DNA from 3 places in the Thiosulfativibrio zosterae genome. Region 2 is predicted to be linked to each of the others. Evidence: predicted binding sites of a transcription regulator. Region 2 holds the regulator's gene; each other region holds the start of a gene.
What was found. Region 2 encodes PhoB, which activates phosphate uptake and scavenging genes when phosphate is short. Its sites were predicted from a motif close to GNNTGTCATAAAACTGTCANAT; they were not measured.
Positions count from the first base shown of each region.

Region 1 (6,130 bases), 1.1 Mb from region 2:
GTCTAAAATACCCAAATTAAACGAAGCGCCTTGTTGACGATTTTGGTTAATCATGCGCAAAGCCTCTAACCCCGAATGTGCAATATAAGGCACCAAATCCCAAGCTTTGAGTTGTTTTTCTAACATGGCACAGTTGGTCAGGTTATCGTCCACCACCAAGACTTTTTGCTTTTGAAAACCTATGTCAGTTAATTCGTCTGGCTGCTCCAAGGTAGGTTCATCGGTTTCTATTAAAGGGAGTTCAAACCAAAATAAACTGCCTTGTCCGTAAACACTGTCAACACCAACCACGCCGCCCATTAACTCTACCAATTGTTTGGTAATGCTTAAGCCCAACCCAGTTCCGCCAAAACGACGCGTGGTAGAGCCATCGGCTTGCGAGAAGGGTTGAAACAATTTTCTTAAACTCTCTGGGGTGATGCCGATGCCCGAGTCTTTAATTTCAAAACGAATCCGCAGGTTTTCACTCGGAGATGCCACAACGGACGCCAGTAAAGAAACCTCACCCTTTTCGGTGAACTTATAGGCATTGCCAATTAAATTAATCAGCACTTGGCGTAAACGCACCGAATCGCCAAGCACCCAACGCGGTACATCGGGATTGGGAGCGATAATCAGCTCTAATTGTTTTTCACAAAACTGCATGCCAAAAATTTCAGACAAATCTTCCATCAATTCATACAGATTGAAGCGGATTTGTTCAATATCCATTTGACCGGCTTCGATTTTTGAGAAGTCCAAGATGTCATTAATGATGGATAACAGCGCCTCGCCCGAACGCACAATCGTGCCGGTCAACTCGGTTTGTTCTTGGGTTAAATGGGTGTCTTGCAATAAGCTGGATACGCCAATAATGCCATTTAAAGGCGTGCGTATTTCATGACTCATGGTGGCTAAAAATTCAGACTTGGCTTTAGAACCGGCTTCGGCTTGTTGCTTGGCTTCGGCAAGGGTTTTTTCATAAGCCTTTTGTACAGAAATATCTCTAAACAATAGGGCAACCGAATCGACTTGATCGTTTTGAAAAATGGGAGAAATCACCAGTGCAATGGGAATTTGAACATCGCCCACCATGACATAAGCCGAATCGTCTTGATAGACCTCGCCTCTCAGCATCATGTCTAGCAAGGTGCCGCGTGAGCCATTAAAATTGGGGAGCTGAAAAATTTCTAAGGCACTCAGCGCGTAAATATCATCATGCGATTTTTGTAAGATGTTCACCGCCGATTGATTGCAATACATAAAACCGCAATTCAAATCGAGTTCACACACGCCATCATTTAAGGATTCCAAAATGCTCTTAAACTTGCGCTCTTGTTCGAGTAACTGATTGGCACTGTGACGACGAATTTCTTCGTGTAAACGCGTCATTTCCTCTGAGGAGATTTGTAAAGAACGCTCCATCATGTAGCGTTCTTCATCGTACCCTTGAAAAGCCTCATCAAGACGCGCCAACAATTTAGACCAAGCGTCTAAATCGGGCAACTCGTCTTCGGTTAATTTTAGTCGCTTTAATAGGCGCTTAAGCGCATTGTGGCGTCCCGTTTCTTTCAAGGGTGACATCTAATCAGTCTTCGCGTATGGTCGTTAAGGTCATGGTTTGGTTATGCAAACTACACACCCCGCTACCGGTTGGCGAGATTTCGCCATAAGAATAAAAACCAATTTGATGGGTATTTTCTGGCAAGGCATCCAGCGTGGCTTCAACTTCTTCTTCAACACGCCCTTTTAAAATCAGACGCCGCCCAACACAGCTGATGGCAATTGATAAGGTGGGTTGCGAGGTTGACACATCCGACCAATCCACCAACTCTGCCGCCGAATAGGCGCCATCAATTAAGCGGTCAAAGTTGGCTTTCATCAGTTGCACGCGAGCGCCTTGCGGCACATCACCCGCAAAAATTAAGGCGTTTTCGGCTTCATCGACCTGCACAATGGTTCTCACCAAGCGTTCACCATCCTCACCAATCATCGAAATCGGGAATAATAAGGCGGTGCCAGGAAGACCAGAGGCCAATTCACCTAAATAGGTTTTGTATAAATCCAGCGCGGGTGAGCCGTCAAATTCGTAAACAACATTGTCTGTTGAACGCGTCACCAAACGCTCTGGACCAAACACATCCCAGCCACCTTTTGAACCATTGCTCATAGACAACTGCGAACCATAAAACCCAACGGCGGTCACTTGTTTAGATGCCCAAGAACCATTTGCCAATACAAATGTTTGCCCAAATCTTGGGCCATCCCCCATGAGTCCGCCAGTAATCACGGCTTGTTGACTGCCCGCTTTTAAACCATTGACCAAATGCGTGCCATTGACATTCAAGCCATCTGACAACACAAACAGACCTTTCATGGGCAGCTTGGGCGTTTCAAAAGACTTTAATTGCGCACCTAAAAACTCGCCAATGGCCGTGGCATCCGCATAATCATCCACCTGAGCGGTGACCACTTTAAACTGAGATTTATTGAGTTGAATTAAACAAACCGCAATAGACTCATCTTTGACTTCGGCGCCCAAAATTTCACCCGAGGTAGAGCCGCCAATAAAAGTGGTTTGCGGAAAACCTTCTTGTAAATAAGCTAGAGCCGCTTCAATGTTGTCTAATTGATTATCTGCAAACACCAACCCGAGGGTATTGGGCGAATCCAATGCCGCTAAATCGTCAAGGTCTACTGACCAATCACCATCTACATATTCAAAGGTTTCTAGCTTCATGTGCGTCCCCGGGGTATTAATTAATACCCGACATTTTAACGCACTTTTTTATCTGTAAACTTTAAAAAGTTTTATGGCTAGATGATTATTTTTGGGTAATCCTTAAGCATAAACCGCATTTAGCTAAACGGCGGCAACGCTTGGGATAGCAGAGTGAGAAGGTTGCTCCAGAACGCTATGGTCAATTTCAATCCATTTGAGTAGTTTCATTTTACCTTCATCGGTTTCCACAATGGCAGTGCAAGACTCTACCCAGTCTCCGCAGTTATAGTAATCGATACCGGAAATTTCCCGGATTTCTGGGTGGTGGATGTGGCCACAAACCACCCCCTGATAGCCATGCATCTGGCAATCTTTCACCACCGCTTCTTCATAGGCACAAATAAAAGAAACCGCTGATTTCACGCGTTGCTTCACATAAGACGACAAAGACCAATACTCTTTGCCCATTAAACGCCGCACCTTATTAAAAACGGTATTGAGTTTGAGCAGGGTTTCATAACCCCAATCACCGAGTACCGCCAACCATTTTTGGGTTTGCACTACACCATCGTATTTATCGCCATGCACCACCAGCAATTTATCGCCATTGACACATTGATGAGAGGTTTCGTCAGTAAGTAAAATATTGCCAAAATCGACGCCTGAATAACGGCGTAAAAAATCGTCGTGATTACCGGTAACCAGCACCACCTGAGTGCCGCGTTTTGCTTTAGTGAGAATACGGCGAATCACATTGGTATGGGCTTGTGGCCAAAACACCTTCTTTTTGAGTTGCCAGCCATCAATAATATCGCCCACTAAATAAAGTTTTTCGCAGTGGTTGTATTTGAGAAACTCTGCCAGAAAATCGGCTTTTGCGCCCTTAGAACCCAAATGGACATCTGAGATAAAAATGCTGCGGTAGTGCTGATGCTGGTGGGTATTTTCCGCCATAATCAAATCATCTTTTGCAATCGACGCCATCCAATCTGGCATATGGGCAAGTGGCAAGTCTTTCATGACAACTCCAAAAATTTTGGGGTAGCTTAAGTCTTGCGTATTGCGCCAAGTTGACGATTTTTTTGCAGTTAAATGACAAACCTCCTTGTCATATTTTGCACACAAAACTGCCATAAAACCTTTGCGTGACTGTCACATTCATTTCAAGAAAAGTTTCTATCGTATTGTGAATTCAATTTTGCTTAAAGGAACGCTTCTTCATGAACACGCACAACACGGCAGCCACTCAAGACCTGTTAAATTCAGCCGTCAACAACACCAGCATTTTCAGCCGTAAGGGCATTTTGGATCGACTGTTCACCAAATGGTTTGACCGACTAGTTTACCCACAAATTTGGGAAGACCCAGAAGTGGATATTCAAGCATTGGGGCTTAACAAACATTCTCGTGTTTTCACCATTTCATCAGGGGGCTGCAATGCACTCAACTATTTAACCCTTGAGCCCACCTCGGTGACCGTGGTGGATTTAAATGAAGCCCACATTGCCCTTATAAAACTCAAACAAGTGGCCATAGAACAGTTGGATCAAGAAGCGTTTTTTGATTTCTTTGGGCGCGCTAACCTGCCTAAAAACCTGGATACTTTCCGCGCCAAAATCAAACCACACCTGGATGAAAAAACCTTGGCCTACTGGGAAGGCAAACAAAACTTTTGGTCAAAACCCCGCATTCACTACTTTACCAATGGGTTTTACCGACATGGCTTGCTTGGACATTTTATTGGTTTGATTCACTGGGTCAGCAAACGCTTAGGATATGACATTAGCCAAGTCATGCAGGCGCATACCCTAGAAGAACAAGCAGAGTTGTTTGATAAACATGTCGCGCCAGTTTTTGAGACGCGTTTAATGAAGTTTTTATCCAATCGCGCCATTGTGATGTACAGTTTAGGCATTCCGCCGGCACAATTTGATGAAATGGCCAAAGAATCCCATGACCTAAATTTAGGCATGCACAATCTCCTTAAAGCCCGTGCGCGTCGTTTGGCGTGTGATTTTCCGTTGGACAGCAACTATTTTGCATGGCAAGCCTTCAATCGCGAATACGACATCAAACACCGCAAAGCCGTGCCGCGTTATTTAATGACCGAACACTTTGCCACCCTAAAAGCCAATACCAGCAAACTCAGCATTCACCATCAGTCCATGACTGAGCGCCTAAAAGCCATGCCCAGCAACAGCCTCACTTCTTATTTGTTTTTGGATGCGCAAGATTGGATGAACGAACAACAACTGACCGAGTTATGGCAAGAGGTCAATCGCACCGCCATGCCGGGCGCGCGAGTGGTTTTTAGAACGGCTGGCGAAGTGTCACCTTTAGAGGCCAAATTGCCAAGCCACATTTTAGGCGGTTGGACAACCGATCTAGACGCCAACAAAGCTTGGACAGCACAAGACCGCTCGGGTATTTATGGAGGCGTTCATGCCTACCAACGCGCTTAATGCAACTGCGCACACTGACGAGAAACCCTGTTCGGCGCAAAGTTTTGTCAATACACTGAGCAAACTCAGCATTCATCAGGGTTCCGAAAATATCGGCATTCGCAATGTAGATACTCAAGTGCAACTGGTGCAAATTGGCAACCAACTCGTGCCGGCCACTTTAAACAGCGCCGAATATCAAAACAGTTATGTGTGCTCACCCTATACCGCTTATATTTCTTACGCCAAAGACGAACTAGGGCTGCTGAACAATCCGCTGTTAGAAAGCCTGCTTTCTGGCGGAATTATTTTGGCAGGTTTAGCGCTTAAACTGGCAAAACTCAATCAAACCCTGTCACTCAACAACTGGTTGGTTTCCACCAATCTATTACCCAGTTGGACAGCGCAAGACATACAAGAAGCCACCCAACGCCTAACCCAGCAACGCCCACAACATTCACTGAGTATTCGCTCGCTCAACCTAAAACATCATTCCACTTTAATTGAGCTGCTCAAATCGCAAGGTTGGCTTTTACTGCCCGCGCGCCAAGTGTATTTGTTTGACAACCATGACCGCCAATGGTGGCAACGCAATCACACCAAAAAAGACCAAGCACTGCTACGCAAAGTCGAAGCCGGCAAACTGCCACTGCATTGGTTAAAACCGCATGAGTTATTAGACAGCGATTTTAAATCGCTAGAAATTTGTTTTAACCAACTGTTTATTGAAAAACATTCGCCCTACAACCCACAATTTAGCGCAGAGTTTTTGCGCGAGATGCATCATCAAGGGCTGATAGAATTTCACAGTTTTCGAGATGAAAATGGCCGCATTATTGCTACCATTGGTTTGTTTACCCAACAAAACACCATCACCACGCCAATTGTGGGTTACGACACCGATCTCCCCAAAGAACTCGGGCTATATCGCTTATTGATGGCAGTCTTATTACGCCTTACCTACGAGCGCCAACAACCCATGAATTTA
Region 1 is NZ_AP021888.1:2,339,584-2,345,713, forward strand. Features, by position in the region: gene THMIRH_RS10795 (PAS domain-containing hybrid sensor histidine kinase/response regulator) at 1-1,563, opposite strand, end outside; gene THMIRH_RS10800 (FIST signal transduction protein) at 1,568-2,719, opposite strand; gene THMIRH_RS10805 (UDP-2,3-diacylglucosamine diphosphatase) at 2,843-3,721, opposite strand; gene THMIRH_RS10810 (BtaA family protein) at 3,922-5,163, shown strand; gene THMIRH_RS10815 (GNAT family N-acetyltransferase) at 5,144-6,130, shown strand, end outside.
Region 1: the regulator PhoB is predicted to act here: its motif matches at 3,781-3,802, upstream of THMIRH_RS10805 (UDP-2,3-diacylglucosamine diphosphatase).

Region 2 (6,130 bases):
CAGAAACCATTATGCGTATTGTTTTACCAATGGCGACACCGGCTATTATGACAGGATTGATTTTGGCGATTGCCCGTGCTGCAGGGGAAGTTGCGCCTTTAATGTTGGTTGGGGTTGTGAAATTAGCGCCTGCCTTGCCAATCGATTTGAATACACCCTTTATCCATTTGGATAGAAAATTCATGCACCTAGGTTTCCATATTTATGATGTCGGCTTCCAGAGCCCGAACGTTGAGGCGTCGCAACCTTTGGTGTATGCAACCTCATTACTCTTGGTGCTAATTATTGTCGGATTAAACTTAGGCGCCATTACGATTCGTAATCGTCTCAGAGAAAAATACAAATCGCTAGATAATTAAAAACCTTTGCACGAATCAGTATCAATAAATGTTTACCCAGATGAAACGGGTAATTGAGTTAAAAATTTTTAATAGTTAGGGTAGTCAAATGGCCACAGAAAATATGAGTATTGCAATGGACCGAAGCCATCGTGGTTTATCATTGCAAGATGAGAAAGTCGCAATACAAGTGCGCGATTGGAATTTATATTATGGTTCAAAGCGTGCGCTCAATTCAGTCAGTATGGATTTACCAGAAAACCGAGTGACGGCATTTATCGGGCCATCAGGGTGTGGTAAATCGACTTTATTGCGCTGTTTTAACCGCATGAATGATTTGATTGATATCGTTAAGGTTGATGGCCAAATGCTGTTACATGGCGAAGATATGTATGCCAAAGAAATGAATGTGGCAGCTTTGCGTCGTCGTGTGGGCATGGTGTTTCAAAAGCCAAATCCGTTCCCTAAGTCGATTTATGAAAATGTTTGTTACGGCTTAAGATTACAAGGCATTAATGATAAGCAAATCCTTGATGAAACGGTTGAGTGGGCTTTAAAAGGTGCCAATCTTTGGGATGAGGTCAAAGACCGCTTGCAAGAAAATGCCCTAGGCATGTCGGGTGGTCAGCAACAAAGATTATGTATTGCTCGCGCCATCGCAATTAAGCCAGAGGTTTTATTGTTGGACGAACCCACTTCAGCCTTAGACCCCATCTCAACTCTCGCGGTTGAAGAGTTAATTTTTGAGCTGAAAAAAGACTTTACCATTTTGATTGTGACCCACAATATGCAGCAAGCAGCGCGTGTTTCTGATTACACTGCTTTTATGTATATGGGGGATTTAATCGAATATACTGACACTGATACGCTGTTTACCAATCCACAAGTTAAGCGTACCGAAGATTATATTTCAGGACGCTACGGCTAATAATAAGGGAGTTTTCTCATGGAAAAAAAAGAGTTTAACAGCCATATTTCAAATCAATTGAATCGTAATTTAGAAGATTTGTTTAATCATATTTTAGAAATGGGTGGATTGGTTGAAGTTCAGCTAGAAACAGCGTTGCAAGCCTTAGGCGCAGGCGATGTTGCCAAGGCCAAAGAAGTGATTGTTTTAGATAAGGTGGTCAATCAAGCCGAAATGGAAATTGACCGATTATGTGCCAGAGTGTTGGCGCGTCAACAACCAACCGCTTCCGATTTGCGTTTAATTTTAGCAACCATTCGTATCGCCATCGACCTAGAACGCATGGGCGATGAAGTGGTTAAAATTGCTAAGATGATTATTAAGTTTAATGAAGAATATGCCACGGCTTGCAGAGATTATTCTGGCTATGCAGAATTATTAGATATTGCAACACGCTCTAATAGCATGCTCAAAACTTCATTAAATGCCTTCGCAAGAGTCTCTACCGCAGAAGCCTTGGATATAGTGAATCAAGAAGAAGAGATAGATGTTATTTATAAAAATGCCTGCGACAAAGTGACCAATGACTTCAAAGCTAAGCCTGATCAGGTGGAATGTTTATTAGAAGTGATTGGCGCCTTAAGAGCAACCGAAAGAGTCTCTGACCATGCGCGCAATATTATGGAAAGCATTGTGTATTTAGTGCAAGGCCAAGATGTGCGTAGTATGGACGAAGAGCGCTTAATGGCTTTTTTAGCTGAAATTCGTGAAGATTAATTTCTTAATCGAGAGCGGGAGTGGAATGAATGTCTGAACAAACCATTTTAGTGGTTGAAGATGAAGCGGCAATTCGTGACATGTTGAACTTTACCTTGTCTGCTGCCAATTACAAAGTAATGGAAGCACCGAATGCCGAAACTGCCTGGCAAATGCTCAATCAAACTCAGCCAGATTGCGTGTTATTAGATTGGATGTTGCCTGGTGTGAGTGGGGTTGCTTTGGCGCAGCGCATCCGTAATCATGAAAAATTTGCCACCATGCCCATCGTTTTATTGACGGCACGCGGTGACGAAAGTGATCAGGTGCAGGGCTTTGAAGCGGGGGCGGATGATTATGTGGTTAAACCTTTTTCACCTCGCGCTTTGGTGGCACGCATTAAAGCCTTGTTGCGCCGCCAAACCTCTGAATTAGAGTTTGTGGATGTGTTAGCCCAAGGCGCTTTACGATTAGATTTGTCAAGTTACCGTTTTACCGCAGGCGACAACGAGGTTAAATTGGGGCCAACAGAATTTAAGTTGATGCAATTTTTCATGAGCCATCCCAATCGGGTTTATACGCGACTGCAGTTGCTCGACCAAGTTTGGGGAGAGCATGTGGTGGTAGAAGAGCGCACGGTGGATGTGCATATTCGTCGTTTGCGTAAATTGTTAGAGCCAGTCGGGCAAGCCGATATGATTCAAACTGTGCGTGGAGCGGGTTATCGATTTTCAGCTTCAGAGTAACCCAAACTTTCGCTGATACTATAAATCTCACTTTTAGCTTCAAAAAAGCCCTAAAATTAACCAGGCCTGGTTGTTTTTAGGGCTTTTTTGGTTTCTAAGACCCTTTAAATTATGATCAAAAGGACCCTGTGTTGGAATTTAAAATATCAAACGGTATCTCTCGCGAGCTGACTTGGATTATTGTTTCGTTATGGCTGTTTTTGTTGTTTGCCTGGATAACCGACGCTTGGATTGAAACCTTAATTGCGTATGTGTTGTTTTATGTGGCGCGTAACCTCTGGAGTATGCTGAAGTTTGAGCGCTGGATGCGCGGTGGCACCCAAGCGTCTTACCCGCCAACATCAGGGCTTTGGGGCGAATTAAGTTATTTGGTGTCTAAGAAGCAGTTGGCATTGGAGAAACATGCCGATTTAATCAACTATAAGTCAGAGCAATTTCGTGCGGCGTCGATGAGTTTACCGACCGCAATCTTGTCCTTAAACAATCAGCATCAGATTGAATGGTTTAACGAATCGGCACAAAAGATTTTATCCATTCGGCACAGCGATGTTGGACGCAAAATTGAAACCCTGTTGCGTTATCCTGATTTTATTCGTTACTTAAAGTCGCAAAACTATCAAACCCCGATTTTTCTAGATGCGCTGTCTTCGCAAAAGCGGGTTTACAGTTGTCAGATTTTTGAGTATTACCACAATCATAAATTGGTGGTATTTGAGGATGTTAATGAGCTTTACAATCTGGCACAGATTCGCCGTGATTTTGTGGCGAATGCATCTCATGAGTTACGCACGCCCTTAACGGTTTTGAGTGGTTATTTAGAAATGATGATCGATATGCCATCTGAAGAAACCCAAATGTGGCAAAAACCACTCGATCAAATGTTCCATCAAGCCAAACGGATGCAAAGCATTATTGAAGATTTACTCACCTTGTCATCCATTGAATCAGATGTGTTATTAAAAGCGCCGGAAGCGGTGGCGGTTGATGACATTTTACAAATTATGGCGCGCGATCAATTAGCCATTTATGGTGAAGACTATGAGTGGCATTTTGAGATAGCCGAACATTTAGGGCTTAAGGGGTATGCAGAACCCTTGAAAAGTGTTTTTTCAAATTTAATATCCAATGCGGTGCGTTATACCCCGAAAGGCGGAAAGATTCAGGTGCGATGGTATCGTGATCAGCAGGGGGCGCATTTTGAGGTACAAGATACGGGTATCGGTATTCTCAAAGAACATATTCCGCGTTTAACAGAACGCTTTTATAGGGTGGATACCGCGCGGTCAAGAGATACCGGTGGAACAGGATTGGGCTTGGCAATTGTAAAGCATGCCTTAGAAAAGCAGGGCTCGTTTTTAGCGATTGAAAGTCAGATTGGCAAGGGGTCTATTTTTAGCTGCGTTTTTCCAGCAGAGAGGGTACTCACCTTAAAGGATTAAGGTGAGTGAGCTTTCAGGCAGTGAACGGATTAGGGCAACATCATGCCACGAATCATAAAGTAAATCAGTGCGGCCAACAGTGCTGACATGGGCACGGTAATCACCCAGGCAGCCACAATTTTTAAGAAGGCAGAACGCTTAACCAATTCTTTTTGATAAACCTTGTTTAAAGATTTACGCTCTTTTTTCGACAGCTGAACATCCGCTTCTTTTTGTTTAAGTTGTGCCAACATTTCTTTTTTCTGAATCAATGAGGCTTTTTCGAAGCGTTTAATAAAGGCTTCGGTTTCTCGTTGGTCAGCGCCCATGTGATGGTCACGGATTTCTTGAATGGTTTTGGCGTAACTACGCTTGAGGTATTCTCTTAAAAAGCCCACCCCAAAAATGCCCCCCACAGCGATGTGCGTTGAACTCACTGGTAAGCCTAACTGTGATGCCACAATCACCGTAATCGATGCCGCCATGGCAATCGAAAAAGCGCGCATTTGATCCAGCTCGGTAATTTCAGAACCCACGGTTTTAATCAATTTAGGGCCAAATAACAATAAACCTAAAGAAATTCCGATTGCCCCAATCAGCATAATCCACAGCGGAATGCCTGCTTTACTGGACACTTCATGAGAGTTAATGGCATCGTTAATGGCGGCTAAAGGACCAACGGCGTTGGCCACATCATTGGCACCATGTGCAAAACTTAGCAGTGCTGCGGCAAAAATTAAAGGAATGGTGAACAGGCTGTTAACACTGTCTTTTTCATTTTTTAAGTTGACGGATTGTTTAGCCAGTACCGGTTTTACGATTAAGTAGGTCGCTATGGCAATGGCTAAACCGATGGCTGATGCGGTGTAAAAATCGGTTTTCCAAATGTGTTTAAGGCCTTTCATAATCAGATAGGTTGAAAACGCCCAAGCCATAATGGCAATTAAAATAGGAACCATTTTCCTAGAGGAAGCAATCATGTCAGATTGATAGGTGATGCTGCGTTTAATCCAGTATAAAAAGGCTGCGGCAATAATACCGCCGATAACGGGCGAGATAACCCAGCTGGCAGCAATGGCACCCATTTTGTCCCAGTTGGCAATGCTCCAACCTGCTGCGGCGATACCTGCACCTAAAACACCACCGACGATAGAGTGGGTGGTGGAAACGGGCGCACCCATCGCGGTGGCAATGTTCAGCCAAATCGCACCCGCCAATAGGGCGGCAATCATTAGCCAAATAAAGGTGTCGGCATCGCCAATCATAGCAGGGTTGATAATGCCATTTTTAATGGTGCTAATCACTTCGCCACCCGCAATCAGCGCGCCAGCAGATTCAAATATGGCGGCAATAATGATGGCGCCTGTTAGGGTCAAGGCTTTTGAGCCGACCGCAGGCCCTACATTGTTGGCGACATCGTTTGCCCCAATGTTCATTGCCATATAGCCGCCAATCATGGCGGCGATGACCAGTTCAATGCTAACAGTGCCATCGCCAACGGTCAGGTTGGCTGAAAAAAGCATGATTAAAACAATGAAAAGCATGGCAACACCAAAGCGAAACATCTCTTTGCGGCTGACCTCGGTTGCATCTTCAATATCGTTAATGTTTTTAAATTCCATGGTGTCATCTCTTTGTAATCTTTTGACTTGCCGTATTTTATGTCAAAAGCGCTCTAAAATCCCTTTATATTCCAGTAGATTTTGTGAAAGTGACAGAAATTTTTTTGAGGTTGGTTGTGAAATTAATGAGATGTTTGGCTTTTGTCATTTAACTGTCATATTTGTTTCATGTATCTGTTAAGTGCGCTCGCCATAATTTGCACTGTTCAAAACAACTTACTTTCACTTTATGGAGCTTTTTAGCATGAAACATAAATTATTAATGGCAATGGGTTTAGCGACTGCATTGACTTCTCAGATTGCTTTTGCATCTTCAGTTGACGCGGCATTACCTGAGTACAAA
Region 2 is NZ_AP021888.1:760,337-766,466, forward strand. Features, by position in the region: gene pstA (phosphate ABC transporter permease PstA) at 1-359, shown strand, start outside; gene pstB (phosphate ABC transporter ATP-binding protein PstB) at 448-1,266, shown strand; gene phoU (phosphate signaling complex protein PhoU) at 1,285-2,022, shown strand; gene phoB (phosphate regulon transcriptional regulator PhoB) at 2,052-2,747, shown strand; gene phoR (phosphate regulon sensor histidine kinase PhoR) at 2,879-4,186, shown strand; gene THMIRH_RS03245 (inorganic phosphate transporter) at 4,216-5,787, opposite strand; gene THMIRH_RS03250 (PstS family phosphate ABC transporter substrate-binding protein) at 6,032-6,130, shown strand, end outside.

Region 3 (6,130 bases), 1.3 Mb from region 2:
CAGGTGCAGTACAGTGACTAGGACAACTTAGGCAGCGCCCTGCCACAATCACTTCGCCCTCCGCCAAGCGCTGAAAGCCCGCGATGGTTCTGAGCAGCGTGGTTTTGCCACTACCGCTTTCGCCCATTAAACCGACAATTTCACCCTGCGCTACTTGCAAGCTACAGGTGTTTAAAATAGCGCTTTGGTCGTGCAACACACTTATTTTTTCTAAGGACAACATCAGTTCACCATGATTTTGTATTGATTAATCGCTATCTTAAAATAAATGCGAATCGTTTTCAATAACATTTATATACAAATTAACCTCAATTCAACAAGACCTTTTTAACAAGCCTAAAAGGCTGACTGAACCTGGGATGGATTTTTTATCCCTAAGGGATTTGATATAGTAAAATTTCAAACACTTAAAACTTTGGAGCCCTTTTATCATGAACTCACAGATCATCCCCTTAGCGCTTTCCAACCATGAATCTTTAGGCATTTTGCCCCAAATGGGTAACCGCCACGGACTCATCACCGGTGCCACAGGAACTGGCAAAACCATCAGCTTACAGGTCATGGCAGAGGGTTTTTCTAAAGCGGGCGTTAATGTCTTTATGGCAGATGTTAAAGGCGACCTATCAGGCATTGCCAAAGCGGGCGTCGCCTCTGAAAAATTTCAACGCCGCTTAGAAAAACTGGGCGTTGATCATTGGCAAGGCAAAGGCTTTCCTGTCACCTTTTGGGATTTGCAAGGAAAATTAGGACATCCGTTTCGCGCAACGCCATCTGATCTTGGGCCATTATTGCTATCAAGATTGCTAGAACTCAACGACACTCAAACAGGCGTCATGCAAATGCTGTTTCGTATTGCAGACGATGAAAATATGTTGTTATTGGACATGAAAGATTTGTTGTCTTTGACCAAATATGTCAGCGAGAACAACAAAAACTTTGTGGCTGACTATGGTCACATGGCGCCTGCAACCTTGGGTGCTATCCAACGCCGCCTATTGGCGCTGTCAGACGAAGGTGCCGAAACCTTTTTTGGTGAGCCGATGGTGGATATCAACGACCTATTAACCCCCACGCCCACTGGACTCGGTGCCATTCATTTGCTCAGCGCTGAAAGCCTGATGAATCAACCCAAACTCTATGCCACCGCTTTATTATGGTTGCTCTCAGAACTGTTTGAACAATTACCCGAAGCAGGCGATTTGGCAAAACCTAAGTTGGTGTTATTTTTTGATGAGGCGCACTTGCTGTTTGCCGATGCACCGCCAGTGTTGGTTGAAAAAATTGAACAGGTGGTTCGCTTAATTCGTTCAAAAGCTGTGGGGGTTTACTTTATCAGCCAAAACCCCAGCGATATTCCCGATAAAATTTTAGGTCAACTGGGCAATCGCGTGCAACATGCGCTGCGCGCCTTCACACCAGCAGACCAACGCGCCGTGAAAGCTGCGGCACAAAGTTTGCGTGCCAGACCTGGGTTAGACACGCAAAGCGTAATCAGTGAATTGGGTGTGGGTGAAGCCCTAGTCTCTTTTATGGACGAAGAAGGTCGCCCGCAAATGGTCTCGCGCGCGATGATGCTGCCGCCTTCAGGACAAATTGGCCCCATTACCCTAGCTGAACGCCAAGAGATTTTGGCCGAATCCGCTTTAGGGGCTAAATATCAAGAAGAGATTGATCGCCATTCTGCCTACGAAATTTTGCAAGAACGCGCTCAACAAAGTGCCGAAACACAGGTTAGCTCAACAAACAGTGAACCCTCCAGTCGTCGAGCCACCAAAGAGAAAAGTCTATTAGGTGACCTAGCCACCAGCTTAGGGCGTTCTTTAATGTCATCCGTTGGGCGCCAAATTGGCAGAGAAATCATGCGTGGGGTGATGGGATCTTTTAAAGGTGGGCGCCGCCGTTAATCATTAAAACTCTATGAACACCCAATAAAAAGGAGCGCAGGCTTTAGCCTGCTTAAAACTCATTTGCTAACATTCAGTTAGGGCTTAGGAAGCAACCCCATTAAATAGGGTTATTTCTAAGCAATTTTAACCAGGCCTGGTTAAAATTTGCGAGGTTTTTGTCTACTTTTGACTTAAGGAAGCTAAGGGATGTGCTTCGCTGTGTTGCATATCCGCTTCCCAGCTTTTCCAGCGATCAAGCATCGTTAACACTTTGAGTAACTCTAGCTTACTCACCGGGCTATTAATCTCGTATTTAAAATACCCTTTATCAACCATATCCTGTGCTAAAGGCACTTGCTCGGGTGTTCGCATGAGCACCACAGGGGTTTGTAGGATGGTTGGATTTTCTTCAGTTACCTTTTCCCAAGCGGCTACCGCAGTGCGAGCCAAATGGTAATCCACCAAAATCACCAAAAATACCCTTAAGGTGGAATATTGTTGACGATGTAACTCCTCCATGACGGCTTGCGGACTGTTAAAGTGACTGACCATTAGCCCATATTGTTTGAGCAATTTTTCTAAAGCCAAAAACTTTTCAGCGTTAGGTTCGCATAGAGCGACCCGCTTTCCGTTAAGCCATTGCAACGCATCTTTGACGGACATCCCTGTTACCTCAAATCAATTTCATGCTATTATTATCCACCCTTAAGAACCAAAAATAACATTTTTTACTGCTTTCGTTTGAACTTTTAGGAATTGCTTATGAGCTGTCAAGACAAACACACCTACTCTACTTTTTGCCGCGCCAACAATAACGCGTTGAAAGAGCCGATGTTTTTTGGCCAAAATGTAAATGTAGCCCGTTATGACCAACAAAAGCACCCTATCTTTGAAAAACTGATTGAAAAACAATTGAGCTTTTTTTGGCGCCCTGAAGAAGTGGACTTATCCTCAGACCGCAGCGAATATGCCGCTCTACCAGATAATGAAAAGCACATTTTTATCAGCAACCTAAAATATCAAACGCTGCTAGACTCTGTACAAGGCCGTTCACCCAATGTGGCGTTATTGCCTGTGGTTTCTATTCCAGAACTCGAAACCTGGATCGAAACCTGGTCCTTCTCAGAAACCATTCACAGCCGTTCTTACACCCATATTATTCGTAACATCGTGTCTGACCCAGCGTTGATTTTTGATGACATAGTGACCAACGAAGAAATTGTGAAACGCGCGATTTCGGTCACGCAATATTATGATGAGTTAATTGACCTGACCAACCAAATGTATGCCAACCGCATAGATTTGGCAAACGATGACGAATACCGCAAAAAAATCAAAACCGCTTTATTCTTAACCGTCGTGTCGGTGAATGTCTTAGAAGCCATCCGTTTTTATGTTTCTTTTGCCTGCTCGTTCAGCTTTGCCGAACGCTCGTTAATGGAAGGCAATGCCAAGGTTATCAAGCTGATTGCTCGTGATGAAGCCCTACACTTATCCGGCACTCAGCACATGATTAACATCATGACCGAAGGTCAAGACGACCCAGAAATGGCTATCATCGCCAAAGAAAACGAAGACAAGGTTTACCAAATCTTTAGAGATGCCGCCGAACAAGAAAAACAATGGGCAGAATACCTATTTAAAAATGGTTCTATGATTGGTCTGAATGCCAAAATATTGAAAGACTATGTGGAATACATCACCAATGTCCGCATCAAAGCCCTCAAACTGCAACCCATTTTCGAAAGCAAAAGCAATCCACTACCCTGGATGAACAACTGGCTGGTCAGCGACAATGTACAAGTCGCGCCACAAGAATCCGAAATCAGCTCTTATTTGGTAGGCCAAGTAGACTCCAAAGTCGGCACAGACGACTTTAGCGATTTCTCGTTGTAAATTCACTGTTTTCAAGTCTTAAAAAGCCCTAAAAACGACCAGGCCAGGTTGGTTTTAGGGCTTTTTTATTTATTTTATCGAAAATGCTGTTATAAAACTGTCATCTAATCATCATCTTTTGTTCAAATGCGCTTACTACAATTTGCGCCATGTTAAAGACCCATCCAAAACTTTACCTTGCCTTTGTGCGCCATGGTGAATACAAGCAAAAACCTCAGGTGCCCAGTGCTTTGCAGCCTTACGGCATTTCTAATCAAGGTTCTGAACAGGCCTTAGAAGCCGCTATTCAAATTCAAAAGTTTGCCCAAGAACATGACTGTGACATTCGCAGTACCCTGATCAGCTCTTCCCTGTTGCGTGCTTGGCAAACCGCCGATTTTATTGGGCAAGGCTTGCAGGTGCCTTATCAAATCGTTGAATCCTCAAAACTGGTGGAACGCTCAGTTGGTGCCATGACTAATTTAGCGGTTGAAGAGATTGAAGCCTGTCTTGCCGCTGACCCCCGCTATTCATCACCGCCAGAGGGTTGGAAGTCGGACAGTTTTTATTGCCTGCCCTACGACGGCGCCGAATCCTTGATGCAAGCGGGACAAAGAGTGGCCAATCATATCCGCGATACTTTTACAGAACTTGCCCAAAGCGTTACTCAAGATACTTTGCAAATTATGGTGGGACATGGCGCCAGTTTTCGGCATGCGGCTCATGTATTGGGGCTGTTACGCTTTGAAGAAATTGCCGGTTTGTCGATGTATTACGGCGTGCCGTTGTTTTTTGAATATGACGCACATGACTGCGCTAACGGTCAATGGAAAATGATTGGTGGTGAATGGAAAATTCGCCAATCGGTTTTGATTGATTGCCCGACCATTGATTAGGTGTCAGACCATGAACGCTCAATTTCCCCCTAAACGATACAGCCATCAAGCCACTGCTTGGCAACCGCCTTTAAGTGAACACTTTACAACCAGCCATTGGCAATTTCCGCAAAACGACACCGTCTTCTTTTGTGATTTACATGCTGACGCCGATGCATTTTTACGCTCGCTAAAAGCCAGTTATCTCATATCACAAACCAGTAGCCTTGGAAAAATCACTTTAACAACCCAAGGTTTGAGTACCAACATTATTATTGGTGGCGACTGTTTTGATAAAGGCCCTAGCAATTTAAAACTGCTGTCACTGATGGGTCAACTACGCCAACAAGGGGCGCATTTGATTTTATTGGCGGGCAATCATGACATTCGCATTTATGCCGGACTCTTAGCCTTAGACCATCCTAACGACCCCAAACAAAGCCACTTTTTCACTCGCATGGGTCGCAAAACTTCGGCGCTGTTTGCAGAAATCTTTCAAACTTATTTTATCGATGCTGGCTTAACTGCTAAGGATCTCAGTGCGCTATCAAATTCTGAAATTAAACAAGCACTGTTTCCAGCGACCGATTGGGCAGAACACTTTAGCCAACAAGCCAAAAATCATTTAACCCCATCCGAATTTACCAAAGAGATTCGCCAAATTGCTTTTAAACAAACTGATTTTTTAAACGCTTGCCAAGAAAAAGGCTTAAACCTTCAACAAGTCTATTGGGCAGTCCATAAAGCACGCGAATTATTTATCTCTGCGCAAGGTGACTTCAGTTGGTTTTTTCAAGAATTGGCATTATTGCATCGCGAAGGCAGTTATTTGTTTTGCCATGCCGGACTTGACGACCGCATCACGCATTGGATAAAAACGCGCTCTATCGAGCAGGTAAACACGCATTTTAAAACTCAACTGCAACAGGGCGACTTGTTTAATATTTACTACAACGAATTTGGCAATGTGTTTCGCACCAAATATCGCACAACCGACAAACCCTTAACGCACAAGGGCGCGGCAACCTTAAAATCCATGGGAATCTATGCCATCGTAAATGGGCATCGTAGCCATGAAAATGGCCAGCAATTATATGGTCGAAATGGCCTACTTAACTTTGAATGTGATACCCAGTTAAATGCCAATTGCCGACAAAAAAGCCAGATGACAACCCCCGGATTTTCCGCCACTTTGTTTTATTCCAATGGCGTGGTTTCGGCAATTTGCAGTGAATTACCCCATATCAAAATGTTTGACCCACGCTATTTGCATCAGAGATTAGCCTAGCAAACCTCAAAAGTTGACCTTTGTCATAATTGGGAGATTATTTTTTGCATATAATCTTCAAATGATAAAAAACTTGAGAGCTTTAAATGAGCAAGAAAACGCGTAACTTTGAACATGAGTCCTTGCAAGATTCGCAGGGCATCACGGGTTATTTGAATGCCATCACCGAAGGTTTTAATAAAGGTGAATTGGTTTTTACCGATGAC
Region 3 is NZ_AP021888.1:2,099,592-2,105,721, forward strand. Features, by position in the region: gene THMIRH_RS09700 (ABC transporter ATP-binding protein) at 1-223, opposite strand, end outside; gene THMIRH_RS09705 (helicase HerA-like domain-containing protein) at 432-1,904, shown strand; gene THMIRH_RS09710 (hypothetical protein) at 2,067-2,549, opposite strand; gene nrdB (class Ia ribonucleoside-diphosphate reductase subunit beta) at 2,649-3,782, shown strand; gene THMIRH_RS09720 (histidine phosphatase family protein) at 3,932-4,657, shown strand; gene THMIRH_RS09725 (metallophosphoesterase family protein) at 4,668-5,924, shown strand; gene THMIRH_RS09730 (amphi-Trp domain-containing protein) at 6,011-6,130, shown strand, end outside.
Region 3: the regulator PhoB is predicted to act here: its motif matches at 3,867-3,888, upstream of THMIRH_RS09720 (histidine phosphatase family protein).